DNA from 2 places in the Shewanella donghaensis genome. Region 1 is predicted to be linked to the other one. Evidence: predicted binding sites of a transcription regulator. Region 1 holds the regulator's gene; the other holds the start of a gene.
What was found. Region 1 encodes sigma-54, which starts transcription at its own class of promoters, with help from an activator protein. Its sites were predicted from a motif close to GTTGGCACGNNNNTNGNNT; they were not measured.
Positions count from the first base shown of each region.

Region 2: FPK91_RS07275 (flagellar assembly protein FlgT) is a predicted target of sigma-54. The motif match lies at 2,284-2,302, and genes of this name have one in related genera.

Region 1 is NZ_CP041783.1:2,565,388-2,572,822, reverse strand. It holds gene FPK91_RS11050 (transposase) at 1-127, opposite strand, end outside; gene mgtE (magnesium transporter) at 596-1,957, opposite strand; gene FPK91_RS11040 (HPr family phosphocarrier protein) at 2,168-2,440, opposite strand; gene rapZ (RNase adapter RapZ) at 2,508-3,356, opposite strand; gene ptsN (PTS IIA-like nitrogen regulatory protein PtsN) at 3,353-3,796, opposite strand; gene hpf (ribosome hibernation promoting factor) at 3,799-4,086, opposite strand; gene FPK91_RS11020 (RNA polymerase factor sigma-54) at 4,110-5,600, opposite strand; gene lptB (LPS export ABC transporter ATP-binding protein) at 5,733-6,464, opposite strand; partial or broken gene lptA (lipopolysaccharide transport periplasmic protein LptA) at 6,698-7,237, opposite strand; gene lptC (LPS export ABC transporter periplasmic protein LptC) at 7,224-7,435, opposite strand, start outside.
Region 2 is NZ_CP041783.1:1,703,972-1,711,406, forward strand. It holds gene flgM (flagellar biosynthesis anti-sigma factor FlgM) at 56-388, shown strand; gene FPK91_RS07260 (flagella synthesis protein FlgN) at 461-886, shown strand; gene FPK91_RS07265 (LPP20 family lipoprotein) at 972-1,427, opposite strand; gene FPK91_RS07270 (FlgO family outer membrane protein) at 1,427-2,125, opposite strand; gene FPK91_RS07275 (flagellar assembly protein FlgT) at 2,394-3,587, shown strand; gene FPK91_RS07280 (6-hydroxymethylpterin diphosphokinase MptE-like protein) at 3,687-6,155, shown strand; gene FPK91_RS07285 (motility associated factor glycosyltransferase family protein) at 6,418-7,435, shown strand, end outside.

The DNA of each region.
Region 1 (7,435 bases):
GATAAACGGTTTTAGCTGATATATAGTATTGTTTTGCTACGTCAGAGATTAGGCGATTATTCTGTTTTACTTCAGCCACAACTTGTTGTTGAAAATCTGCTGAATAAATTTTTGTTTGTGCTGACATGGTGGCTCCTTATAAGTACTAGTGTTTACCGGTGTTTCGAAGGAAAGTAGACTATTCGACTTCCCACAAGCTACAACCTAAATGCTTATAAAAGTGACATTCATTGTGATAGAGGTTGAAAAAAGTAACTAATAATTTCATCATTTTCTCCTGGTGCAATTCTCATTTATAAGACTTTTTAGTCACCAATTTGGTCAAATTAAGAACTACCTCTTTAGTGATATATTATTTAATGGAATAGTTGTGCCAATTTTGAAATAAATATTTTATTGTTATTTAACAGTACCTTAATGTTTTAACGTATTAGCTCTAAAAATTTATCATGTTCTATATTGGTGCGTTGGTACAACTTTGGTGCGTTATTTATAAAATTGGTAAATAAAAATAACCGCTGTAAACAGGTGATTTTGAAACGAAAAAAAACGGTGTGAATACACCGTTTTCTGAAGGATATTTAAATCTTGGTAGCTACATCAGGAATATGGTCGCCAAGCCTAAAAAGGCAAATAGACCGATAACATCAGTGACAGTGGCTAACACCATACCGCCAGCAAGCGCAGGGTCGATATTGAGCTTTTTCAGCATCAAAGGAATACTGGCTCCAGCAAAACCTGCCACGGTCATATTAATCAGCATTGCACCGCCAATTAAGCCGCCAAGTGCCATATCATCTTTCCATAACCAAACTGCGAGAAACACTAACAATGACCACATTATCCCGTTAAGGAAGCCAATGGCCAGCTCTTTACCTATCAACCAACGGGAATTACTTTGGCCAATATGACCGAGCGCGATACCACGTATCACCAATGCCAGAGTTTGGTTACCTGCCACGCCACCCATACTCGGTACAATGGTCATAAGAATCGCAATGGTAGCAAATTGCTCTAGGGTGCCTTCGAACAGATTACTCACTGATGCTGCAAGGAGTGCTGCAAATAAGTTAATCGTGAGCCATAGAGAGCGTCTGAAAGTACTTTTTAGTACTGGACCAAAGGTATCCTCATCGTCATCCATACCTGCCATTCCCATCATAGAATGTTCGGCGTCTTCACGAATAACATCGACCACATCATCAATGGTAATACGACCTAATAATTTTTGTTCTTGATCTACTACAGGAGCGGAGATCCAATCATGTCGTTCAAATAATTGCGCGACTTCATTATCTGGCATATCTACCGGAATACTTTCTAATTCAGGATCCATGATACTGCGGATCGTAGAGTTAGGATTACAAGTCAGTAAATCTGCTAGGCGAACACCGCCCAATACGTGATCGTTTCGATCAACGACATAAAGTGTATCTGTGGTATCAGGTAAGTTTCCTCGCTGGCGCAGATAGCGTAAAACCACATCAATATTGACGTCGGGTCTTAAGGTGACGGTATCTGTGTTCATGATACTGCCAGCAGTATCATCAGGGTAGGCCAGGGCTTGTTCGACACGGTGACGATCTTGGCTACTCATCGATTGCAGTACTTTTTTGTAAACTGCATCAGGTAAGCTTCTTAAAATATAAGCTAAGTCATCGGTGTCCATTCCTGAGGTTGCTTGGGCTACTTTTTCAGGTGTCATACCGCTGATAAGTGAATCTTTTAACTCTTCCCCCAATTCTTCCAGGATTTCACCTGCTTGTTCATGATCGATTAGCTGCCATAAAACTTGACGTGTTTTTGGGGGGGACGATTCAAGAATCAGTGCTACATCAGAAGCCGCCATATCATGAAGCATATTTCTGACATGGACGAACATACCGCTGCCTAATGCTTGGGTCAGCTTATTAAGACGCTGTTCGGTAAGCTCGCTGTCGATGACTTCGATACCCATTGGCCACTCCTAAAAAAGACGATGGTTAATGTTAACTTAACTCTGTGGAAAGGATGAAGAAGTTTCTAATGCTTGAGAATTTGATGTGTAAATAATGTACGTTTATAGGATGTTGTTGACTGCTGAACTTGAGTATAGCTAACAAATGCAGATAAATATTAGGATTAAAGCTTAAGTGGTTGTGCTAACAATAAGAATGGGGAGTACGAATTAATTTTCTTCGTCAAACTTGTCATTAATCAGTTTGCAGACCGCCTCAAGTGCCTTTTCAGCATCCACACCCTCAGATTGAACTGTAATCACTTTGCCAATGCCACTTTCTAGCATCAATAAACCTAAAACACTGGCTGCACTGGCGTGCTTTTCGCCTTGGATTAGGGTGATGTTTGCTTCAAATTCAGTGGCTAGAATGGCCAACTTAGTTGCCGCTCTGGCGTGTAAGCCAAGCTTATTGCTGATGGTGATTTGTTTTGAAAGCGAGATCGATGGCTTTGAAGATGAGCTCTCTGTCCCAGGTCCAGTGCCCGTTTGAGTATTTTTCTTGGTACTATTATTTAGCATCTAATTCTCTATGGCGAGCGCTCACTTGATGTTTAGAATTGCCAAACCGTTTTGCTAATTGATCAGCGATATAAACTGAGCGGTGTTGCCCGCCGGTACAGCCGATTGCAATGGTTAGATAGCTGCGATTATTACGTTCTAAATGCGGCATCCAGGTTTCAAATAAGTTCTCTATTTGCCAGATAAACTTATTTACCAGGGTTTGCCTGCCTAGAAATTCTTGTACCGGTTCATCAAGACCTGTTAGCGGTCTTAAATCTGTTTCCCAATGTGGGTTAGGTAAAAAGCGCACATCAAACATAAAGTCTGCTTCAGTTGGCATACCATGTTTGAATCCGAACGATTCAAAATGTATCACTAATTCTTTATCAACACTGCCTAATAAAATCTGTCTAACATGATCACTTAAGTCATAAATATTCGTTTGCGAGGTGTCGATATAGTGATCGACTAATTTAGCAATTGGCTCAAGTAATCGACCTTCAAGCTTAATGGCTTCTTGCAAAGAAATTTGATTTTTCGAGAGTGGGTGTAATCTGCGAGTTTCACTATAACGTTTAAGTAAAACTTGATCGTTAGCATTTAAAAAGAAACTGGTTATCGTTGTATCATCGGATAGCAGTGCTATTTGCTCTTGCAGTACTTTTCCTTGCTCTTCGATATTACGAACATCGACGCTGATAGCGACTAGCTCATTACTATCTTTGAGCTGTTCAAGTAGACTACCTATTAACGGTAGTGGCAGGTTATCAACACAATAATAACCTAGGTCTTCAAGCACTCTCAGTGCAACTGATTTCCCCGAACCTGAACGTCCCGATACAATGACAAGTTTCATGCAGTAATAACCTGATAAAGTTCTGTAGCGTCATGACTCTTTCGAAGTCGTTTAAGTATCAATTTATCACTGAGTTTCTCGGCCATGGTAGATAAAGTGCTTAAATGTTGCTGGCACTGATCTGCGGGCACAAGAAGCGCAAATAAAATATCAACGGGTTGCTTGTCAATGGCATCAAAGGCAATGGCTTCTTCGCATTTAATTAAGATAGCAATGGGCTCATCGATATCATCTAATCGACCGTGAGGAATTGCTATGCCATTTCCTATTCCTGTACTGCCCATTTTTTCACGCGCTATTAGACTTTCAAAAATAGCCTGTGAAGATAGGGTCGGGTACTGGGCAGCCATTAAATTGCTGATTAATTCCAGTACCTTTTTCTTACTGCCCGGCGTGGCGCAGGTTGTGCACGCCGGCTGCAGGATGGTGCGAAGTTCCATCGTTAGTGTTTAGTTAGCTTCTCTTTATGTTTAATTACCTGACGGTCTAACTTATCTATCAGGGCGTCTATTGCCACATACATATCAGCATTTCGCGATACAGCAAATACTTCACCGCCTTTAAGGTGCAGTTTAGCTTCGGCAATTTGTTGCAACTTTTGTACATCGAGCACAACGTGAACATTATTGATCTGTTCGAAGTGTCGTTCAAGCTTTGAAAATTTTGTTTGCACATATTCGCGTAAAGATTGGGTTATTTCGATATGGTTCCCAGTCAGGTTAATTTGCATATATCATCCTCCGATTACAATCGTTATAAACTTTTGCGTTGGTTTGACGGAGGGATGAGCATTGCTTCACGATATTTGGCGATCGTACGCCGAGCAACGTTAATCCCTTGTTCAGCCAATAGTGTCGCCATTTTACTATCACTAAGTGGCTTTTTCTGATTCTCTGCAGCAACAAGCTTTTTAATAAATGCACGAATTGCTGTAGAAGAACATTCTCCACCATCATCTGTACTGACATGGCTAGAGAAGAAATATTTTAGTTCAAAAAGTCCCCGAGGGGTGTGCATATATTTCTGGGTGGTAACTCGGGAAATTGTCGACTCATGCATTTCAACGGCTTCGGCAATATCATTAAGCACCATTGGCTTCATTGCTTCTTCCCCGAATTCAAAAAATCCTTGTTGAAATTGCACGATACAATTAGCAACTTTTAATAAGGTTTCATTGCGGCTATCAATACTTTTAATAAACCATTTTGCTTCTTGTAAGTGTCCGCGAATAAATTGACTGTCAGCTTGATTAGAAGAACCTTTCGCCATAGCGGCATATTGCTGATTAACACCAATCTTAGGCATATTATCAGGATTGAGTTCTACTACCCAACGGCCACTCTTTTTTAAAACCGTGACATCAGGAATGACGTACTCGTCTTTAACTGAGGTGATTTGTAAGCCAGGGCGTGGATTTAAGGTTTGAATAAACTCAATCGCTTCACGTAAATCATCTTCTTTAAGCTTGGTTTTACGCATTAACAATCTGAAATCACGACCTGCAATTAAATCCAAATAATCTTTGATAAGTAATTTTACATTGTCTAAACAAGGTATTTCGTCAGGATACTGACCTAGCTGAATCATTAAGCATTCGCTTAAATCTCTGGCTGCCACTCCTACCGGATCAAAATGCTGTACGCGTTTGAGAACAGCTTCAACTTCATCGAGCTCAATTTCTTCGTTGCCTAACGATAATAAAATGTCGTCGGTGCTTTGTGTTAGGTAACCGCGATCGTCAATACCTTCGATAATAGCGGTGGCAATGACTAAGTCATTTTCTGAGAATGGGGTGAGATTTTTCTGCCATTCTAAGTGTTCATATAATCCTTCACTGGTTTCACCTTGAAAAGGCATGTCATCACCAGCTGAAACTGCGCCAGAACCGGATCCCGAACCCGGTGAAGCAGAATAGACTTCATCCCAAGTGGTATCCATTGGTAATTCATCTGGCATCGATTCTTTGGTGAGTGATTCAGTGGTATCGACGGTAGAGGTATCTTTTTCAACGGTAACTTGGCTATTGTCACTAAAGTCGGTATCAGTTTGTTGGTCATTTTCTTTAACCGGCTCTTTAGCTTTTACAAACTCATCTTCGAGCTCCAATAGTGGGTTAGAATCAAGTGCTTGCTGAATTTCTTGCTGTAGCTCCAATGACGAAAGCTGCAATAAGCGAATCGCCTGTTGCAGCTGTGGGGTCATGGTTAAATGCTGACCCATTTTGAGTTGGAGTGAGGCTTTCATGTACCGCTTATCCCTAATTGAATATCATCATCGCGGCTAGATTGGTGGACTCTATATTGTGTTGCTAGAAATAGAATCTAAAAAGAAACCATGTTGGCCGCGAATGCCATACTAAAAACTGATTAGTGCTAACTATAGCTTGAATTGTTCACCTAAGTATACTGACCTAACTTGCTGATTGTCTAAGATCTCAGCAGGTGTTCCTTCAGCAATCAAATTTCCATGACTTACAATGTAAGCTCGCTCACATACATCGAGCGTTTCACGTACATTGTGGTCAGTAATTAGCACACCTAAGCCTCGACTTTTTAGTTGTTGAATTATTTTCTTGATGTCTATCACAGAGATAGGATCTACACCTGCAAAAGGCTCATCCAATAAAATAAATTTAGGATTAGCGGCTAATGCCCGAGCTATTTCAACACGGCGGCGTTCACCACCAGATAAAGCCATACCTTGGCTATCACGAATATGAGTGATGTTGAACTCTTCTAGTAAGTGTTCAAGTTGCTCAATACGTTCATCTGCAGAAAGGTTTTTACGTGTCTGTAATACCGCCATAATATTATCGTGAACGGTGAGTTTACGAAAAATGCTGGCTTCTTGCGGTAAATACCCAATGCCTTTTCGAGCACGTAAATGCATTGGATCGGCGGTCAAATCGTCATCATCAATAAGAATACGACCTTTATCACTTTTAACAAGGCCAACAACCATATAAAACGTAGTGGTTTTACCTGCACCATTAGGGCCAAGTAATCCGACTATTTGACCTGTCTTTACGGTTAGGCTGACGTCTTTTACGACTTGACGACTTTTATAACTCTTGGCGAGGTTTTCAGCTGTTAACGTTATCTGTGTCATCAGTTATTTTGCTCAGCAGTAGGGACAATTGATGGTGTCGTTGTCTCAATTTCGGTTGATTCGATGACTGATTCAGCAGTATTAGTTATGTCTGCTGTGACCTGGTTATTTTCTTCGCTTACGGTTGGCGAACCTTGTTCAACCGCTTTTTCGACATTTTCTTCGACAGCGCCATCTAGCGCTTCTATAGCATCATCTTCTAAACCGTTTGTTGATTCTGGTAAAGGCTGCGCTTCTGGTAAAGAAGGTTCAGCTTTTTCTTCGTCTATGAGTTCAGGATGGTTTTCTGGCTGAAAAATAGTGATAACCCGATCTTTACCGTCGCCTAAGCTTTCTGCAATAAGTTGTTGTTTATCAATATTATAGCTTATTAAGTTGCCCGTCACCTGGCTACCTGCTTGATCCAGTTTGGCATTACCTTTTAAGGTTAGGATACTGGTTGCTAGTTCATATTTAATCTCATTTGCACTGGCTGTACCAATACGACCGTCATCCAACTCCTGTGAGAAGGTGGCTGGATTACCAGTCGCTACCATGGTCTTTCTTGTGCCACTTTCTGTACCAAATGCACGTAATTCGTCTGCATTGATATTAATCGTGCCTTGAGTGACATTGACGGGTCCAAAAAATATCACCTGATTGTTTTTAATGTCAGCTTTTTGGCTGTTAGCAGCAACTTTTAGCTCTTGTTGCAAATCGCCTTCTTTAGCGTAGGCGCTAGAAATACTCACTAAGCTTAGCAGTGAGATGATAAAAATTTTACTTTGCTTCATATGTTCCTTCGACTTGACTTAATAACTCAAGTTCTTGAGCATTTAAATCAGCATAAAGGCCAAGGCCTTGTATATTGAAATCTTGTCCAGTGACAACAATCTGTCTATCTGAGGTCATGATCATCGTATTTAAATCGAGTGATAACATGGTCGTTGTCAAAGATTGTACTGGTTCATCGATGTTTATTGCATCAATAA
Region 2 (7,435 bases), 860 kb from region 1:
TTCCTGGTGGCCGATACCCTGTTAGGAAAACCAAAACATTACGCTGGAGCCAAACATGGCAATTGATATTAATAATCTAAAAACAGCTTCTCATGCTCAATTGCGACCAAATCGCGATGCTGGAGCTGCTGGTAAAAATACTGACGCTGCGACAAGCAATACAGCTGCGCCAGTAAAAACTGACTCTGTCAGTATTACCGCTCAAGCACAGCAGTTGCAAGGAGCTCAGAGTAAAATGGCATCTTTACCGGAAGTTGACCAAAGCAAAGTTGATGCAATTAAATTAGCTATTTCAGAAGGCCGCTATAAAGTCGACCCTGAAAAATTAGCGGCTAATATTGCCAACTTCGAAGCTGATCTCAACGGATTGAATTTCGACCAAGAGTAACAACATAGTTACTCTTGATTTTATTAGCCATTCATTACATCAACGTAATGTGGTTTATTTAAAGAGTAAGTTATGAATGAATTACTGCAGTTATTATCATTTCAGCACGATACTTTATCGTCGCTGAAATCTCTTGTGTCTGAAGAAAAAAAAGCTCTCACTGAACGTGATGCCGATACATTATTGTCACTTGCTAGAGATAAAGTGACCTGTCTCAATACGCTAAAGAACAATGATGAGCAACTTGCATCACACCCAGATAAAGCATTATTGAATACCAATGCTGAATTGAAGGTTAAAGTGGATGAAGCCAAAGTCATACTTGAGCAATGTAAGTCGATTAATAACGAAAATGCCAGCTTAATTGAGCTTAATATTGCTAGCCTTAATCGCTTTTCACAAGCGTTACAAATGAGCCGAAACTCATCAAGTTTGACCTATAATGATAAAGGCCGCACTTCTACGATTTCCTCGCTTGGGCAAAATCTAAAGGCTTAATAAGCTTTCTTCTTGATCACAACCCAATAAAAAACCGCTCATTAAGCGGTTTTTTTATGTGAACTCTTTTATGTCAATACAGTCACTAAAAATAGGTCACATCTTTTATTTTTCGAGGGCGATTCTGCTGTTGGTATAGATTCCACACTTGAGCGAAATCTAACTCAAGCTCAGTGACATACATATCACCTGCAGGATAACTCTTAACCACCTTTGCTCCTTTAATCATTCCAGAAACATTAGCAGAAATCGTGTCGCTACTTAGCAGCCATTCATTCACCTGACTATTAGCATCAATTTGCTGACCGTAAACTTGCTCAGCTAATTCGCGATACGCAGCAATCTTTGACGCTTGCATCGCCATCAACACTTTTTGAGATTGCTCATTACCGGGTTGAGTATCAAGAGGCGCATAGCCAATCGCTGTCAACTTAGGAAACTGTTCTGGCGCTTCTGTTTCCCATTGCACATATTTGTCATTAGATGCACATCCAGTCAACAATAGTGATGCGGTGAACGCTGCAAAAATAAATGATTTCATTATTGTTCTCCTAAAATAGCAACGGTCGTCATGCCAGCCTGCTCATTCCGATAAAGTAAGCCATCTTTTGAAACGACTTTACCTGCGGGAAATAAATAACCAGGTAAACTTTTAGTCTGCACAAAAGTTTGCACCGCTGATACCACTCGATTATTTGCAACATTCACAATTCTGGCATTGACCGCTACGCCTTGTGAAGTGCTATCCATTGTCGCAACAACCACATGCGTAACAGGTAAATCAGAAGGGAGTTGAGTCCAATCTCTACTAAGAATAAATTCTCCCGTTGGGGTCGAACGTAAAGAATTAGCAACATTCAAATCGACGAGATTAAATTCATGACTATGGAAAGCAGCAATCATTCCTTGCTGTAATTGCAAACCAAGAGAATTAGTTTCGGCATAATTGTCTAACTTAACGGGCGTTGAAATCAACAAGGGTTGGTCAGAGCGTAAACTATCGTTCTGCATCACTAATTCATTGACTATCTTTTCTGCCAGAATATTAACTTCAGCTTTAGGCGCTAAACCCGACTTTTGAATATCGTAAGTAAGAACGTCTTGTTTAGGCTCTGAATCAAACCAAAAATTCGTTTCTTGACCGTCATTAACATAAGACAAGTCATCATGTTCTGATGGTGGTAAGCCAGCACAAGATGTCATCAATATCACAACAGGGATTAAACCAATTCGGCGCATAATGCATTCCTTTCTTTTATGCTTTGCTTCACTTAGTTGCTATTTATCACGAAGTTTATAGCAGCATAAAATGTCTAATTAACTCTACAAATGCTATCGGCAACCACAACAGAAACTTTAGCGAATTAAAAATGATCTCGAAGCTGCACTCGTCAATAACAGGCACACTCTTTGCATTTATTTACCAAAGACTCGCTTTTGATACGCTAGCGCCATTAAGTTGGCGTAGCATTACTCGTTCATCGTTAAGTTTAAACAAGTGATCAATATGATAATATTCATTAAAAACAGACAACTACTTCAACTGACATTCATATTATTGCTCTTTGGTCTGACTAATGCACCAGTAATGGCTGAAATGGTAGAAGTAAGCGGAAAGGCAAACATTGTTAATGGTGACCTAGATAAAGCACGTGAAGCGGCAATCAACCAAGCGTTAAACTACGCTAGCTTAAAAGCTGGGGTTAATTTTAGTAGTGAGCAAACCATTAATCAGGGTAACTTAACCCAAGATGCCTTTCAAATTCAGCGAATGGGTGAAGCGAATAATATTCAGTTAGTCTCCGAAATTGTAACAAATAAGGATATAACCGTTTTACTCAGGCTGGATCTTCAATCTAAATCAAACTTACAATCACAGCAATGTCACAGCCAAGAATTGAAAGCTGCGATTATGATCCCACAAGCGACCATTAATGACCGTTCACAACTGCGTTACGGGCAACTATTAACTTTTCCTAAAGCTCTATCTGAACAACTTGGCAAGACTCTAAATAGCCAATCCGATTATAGCTACGCTCGTATTCATGCAGATGAAACCTTAGATCACACTAATGAACTGATTAACTTTAAAGGTAATAGAATTCCAAGTTGGCTTGGTGAAATCACCGATAGCCAATATATATTGCAACCAGAAATTGTAGATATCTCTACAGCGCCTACATCAAGTTCATTTTTGGGATTTGTTACAGATGATCCGATGAGACAAATGAGCTTTAGGTTATCTCTTTATCACGGTATCAGTGGTGAGAAGGTTTGGAGTAAAGATTATGCTGCAGAAGCTGAATGGGAATTTGAACGAAGCGAAAGTGTATCACCGACAACCAAACGTTTTTGGCAATCAAATTATGGTCAAACCTTGGATCAGCTAATCCAACTGAGTACAAACGATATTGATAATCTCCTCAACTGCCGTCCACTACTAGGACAAATTGTGGCTAAACAAGGTAATAGAATTATCATTAATTTAGGTAGAAGAAACAATGTAAAAATGGGCGATAGCTTTCAAATCGTGCTACAACAAAATATCCCCGACAGAGTAAATTTGATGAGAGCCGTTGCAACTAAAAATCGCGCCACCGTCACTATAGAGCAAGTCTCAGAAGAAAGTGCCACTGCTGTATTACAAGGTATTGAGGCATCAGGTAACATTCAAATACAAGATATTGTCATTAAGATTTAAAACAGGAAAATATCGTTCAGCTCAAAATCTTAGGTGAACTAGATAAAGTAAACTCAGAATTTTTGGCAAATCGACTTAATTAGAAAAGGTTTTCATACCATGGCAACAACAAACTCATCATTCAATAATCAATTTGCGATCAGCCAGTTTAATGAATATTACCTGCCAAGTATCAACCGTAATACATTTGAAAAAGTAGACTCAAAAACAGCTTTTAAAAACAAATATAAACAAGATATATTTCAAGAAGATACTTTACATATAATTCTAGGGATAGACTCTGGTTTACTAGTCAACTACATCCTAGACACCCCAGTCAGTGAGGGAAGTAAATACATATTTATAGAATTACCAGCTGTGCTATCTTTGCTAAATGTTGATATTCCTGAAGATAAGCAGGACTATATAAAAGTTCTTGATTTCGAGGGCTTCAACGACCATATCGAGACAGCTAAAGACGATCTGTTCTTAATGAAAGATCAATTAAAAGTCACTCTTTCCCTGTCAGCATCAACTGGAGTAATTGAAGAGTATTCAGAGTTATACAATAGGGTTAGCCACCTCCTTACAAGCTACATTGAGTCTCTTAAAGCTAATTTACAACAAAAACTATTTTTTACAGAACAGATGTATAACGTAGTAGAAAATAGACAACCAGCATCTCTATTAAAAGACACTTTTTGTGGTAAAACCTGTATGGTCATTGGTGGTGGACCATCTTTAGATGAAAACATAGAATGGATAAAGTGTAATTACAATGAGTTATTCATTATTACCGTCTCACGATTCGCTTCAAAACTATCTCAGTTAGGTATTCCCGCACATATTATTGTCTCAATAGATCCTCAAGAACATAGTTTTGAAGTTAATCGCGATATGATGAGCTTGGCAAAAGAAAGCTTACTGATTAACTCACATCACATTTGCCATAGAATTTTAGCCCAATGGCAAGGTCAATCACTTTTTCTTGGAGAGCAGCTTCCCTGGTGCGACACTGACAATATTCCGACAATTGGGCCAACAGTAACCAATAGCGCAGTAAGAATTGCCATAAAAATGGGCTTTAACCAAATTTTATTATCTGGCGTTGATTTTTGTCACTCAAGTACCGGCATGACTCATGCAAAAGGCAGCTTAGAATCTAAAGCAGGAAGTAATAATAGTAGGATTTACCAATGGGTAGAAACATATGCAGGTAAGTTAGCTGAAACACCAATACAACTACTTCATGCTGCACAAACATTAGAAGAAGAAGTCGCACTTTTTCCACATGTAAATGTAATTAATCTGTCAAAAAATGCTGCAAAACTGAAGGGAATTACTCATAGTACAACCAATGAATTAATATTAAACCCAGCGAATTGTTCACCTCAACAACTCCTTGATATGTTGCCTAATTCAACTAAAAACCATAAAAAATTCTTAATTTCACTGAAGCATAACCTAACAAAAGCTAGCTCCGCGTTTTTGAACATAAAGAAGCTGTGTGATGAAGCACTATATTTAAATTCGGCATCAGAAAAACTCAACATTAATACTCACCGTTATCAGAGTAAAATAAATAAAATTGAGAAAATAGAAGCTGAAATCAATAGAAAATATCCGATATTCAGTAAGCTCATTAAGATCTATGGTTATTTTGAATTTTCACAGTTTTTGACTACAAAAAAATCTGGAGGTTGGTCGCTTCAACAAATGCGCACAATGACGGCTAAATATTATACCGCCTATTATTTCATCGCTGAAAATTTATATGACTTGATTGAAACCTCTTTAGAAATAACCGCATCCCGATTAGAAGAAATAAAAGCAACCCCTTCCATTCCAATGCTAACTTCCCAATGGAAAAAACACCTTCAGCCTGGGCGTTCTAGACTATGGTTATCTAACCAAAGTTCTGAATTTATCTCCTCTTTAACTGAAAATGAAAATACTGCATTAGGCAACCTGAATAAAGAGTATCAGCAGCAACTGACAGGCTTTTCTCATCCTTATTTCTCCATGAAAGAAGATTATGAAAATCTAGATAATACACTCGCAAAAATTATCGACTTGAAACAGCGGAAAAATATACCAGGGCTTGCATTACTTGCAGATAAGATTCAACCCTTGATGAAAGATGATTCATATGCGGTAAAATTATTCCATTTAACAAATCATTACATTCATCTAATTAATGAAGATTATGAATCTGCATTAAAATCAGTTCAACATATTGCACCAGCCGATAGAACTGAAGTGGAAATGAAGCAAATATTGATGATCTCACTCAAACTGCATCAATTAGATTTAGCGGAAAAAACGCTCAGAGAGTTAGCACAATACAGTGACGAATACCTGCCGCAACATGCCCATATTTTATCTTTACAAGGTAATAATCAACAAGCATTAGATATGTATCTAAATTTCCTAGATAAATATCCCACCGATGAAAACACACTAATTAAGCTAGGTGTTTTTCTTGCAGGGCTTGGGGAAATAAATAGTGCTAAATCCACTTTTGAACAGATACTATCGTTTAATCCAGATAACCTAACCGCATCCAACTATTTAGCGCAGCTAACTTGATTAAATAAAGTGAATCAATAACATGAGTGAACTCTTCCTAGAAAACATTAATATTATTAATCAAAGATGGCCTCAAATAGCCAAAAAGATAACGTTAGAATCAGTAAGCGAATTTGATGCCGTTCTTGTCACAGGAAAGAATCAAACAATCAGTGTAAACGGTATTCAATTAAGCAGCCGGCACAACCGCTTGTCGGAGGCAAAGCTATACATAGATCAATTATGCTCTAACTGTAACTCTATCACCCTTTACGGAATTGGTATGGGAGATGTTCCCAGCTTGCTCATTGATAAGAGCAATCTAAACATCATTAATGTAGCACCGTTAAACCTTAGTCTCTTCGCATTATTATTAACCTATACAGACCAAAGTGAATGGCTATCAGATCCAAGAGTCAACTTAATTCAGCCCGAGCAATATCAGTTAGCCGAAAATTATTTAGCTATAGCAGCAGATTTAGTTTTAGCTGATGAACACAATTGTGTCATACGTGATTTTTTAGTCATGGAAAACAATCGTGAATTTATCAATTCAGTTCACTCAGCCAATGACCGAGAGATTGAAGAACTACATAAACTCAATTTGGAGGCTTTAAATAGAGACCCAAGTGCAGAACACATCAAATTAAACACAAAAAATAATACTAAAGCGAGTATTATTGCTTCAGGTCCAACACTCGAAGTCCATTATGAAGCGCTAAAGAAACAGCGAAATTTACCGCCTCAAGAAAGACCAACAATGATTGTAGTAGATACTGCATTAGTAGCGTTAACAAGCCAAGGTATTATCCCAGATATCGTAGTAACTCTTGATAAAAACATTACTTTACAGCATTTTCCTGAGAAATTACCAAGTGATACAAGCCTAGTTTATTTCCCTCACTCAAACCCTGATGTGATAAATAGTTGGAAAGGGAAAAAGTTTAACGCTTACTCTAATAGACCCATTTTTGATGAATGTCACAAAAATTCGCCTAAGATAAGATTGTATACCAACGGTAGTGTTATTCACCCAACTGTTGATTTAGCCGTTCAACTCGGACTGCAAGAGATTAGCCTATATGGATGTGATTTTAGTTACCCACATAATAAAACACACGCATACTGGCAAGATGGAGTATTAGGTCCCTCAATAAATTTAAAAAAGAATCACTGGGTATTAAATGGGCACAATCAACGTGTACCCACAGACCTAAACTTTAGAGCCTATTTAAGATACCTAGAAATATATATATTGGCTAAGCCTGAAATCAAGTTTTATCAGTCAAGTAAGCTCGGAG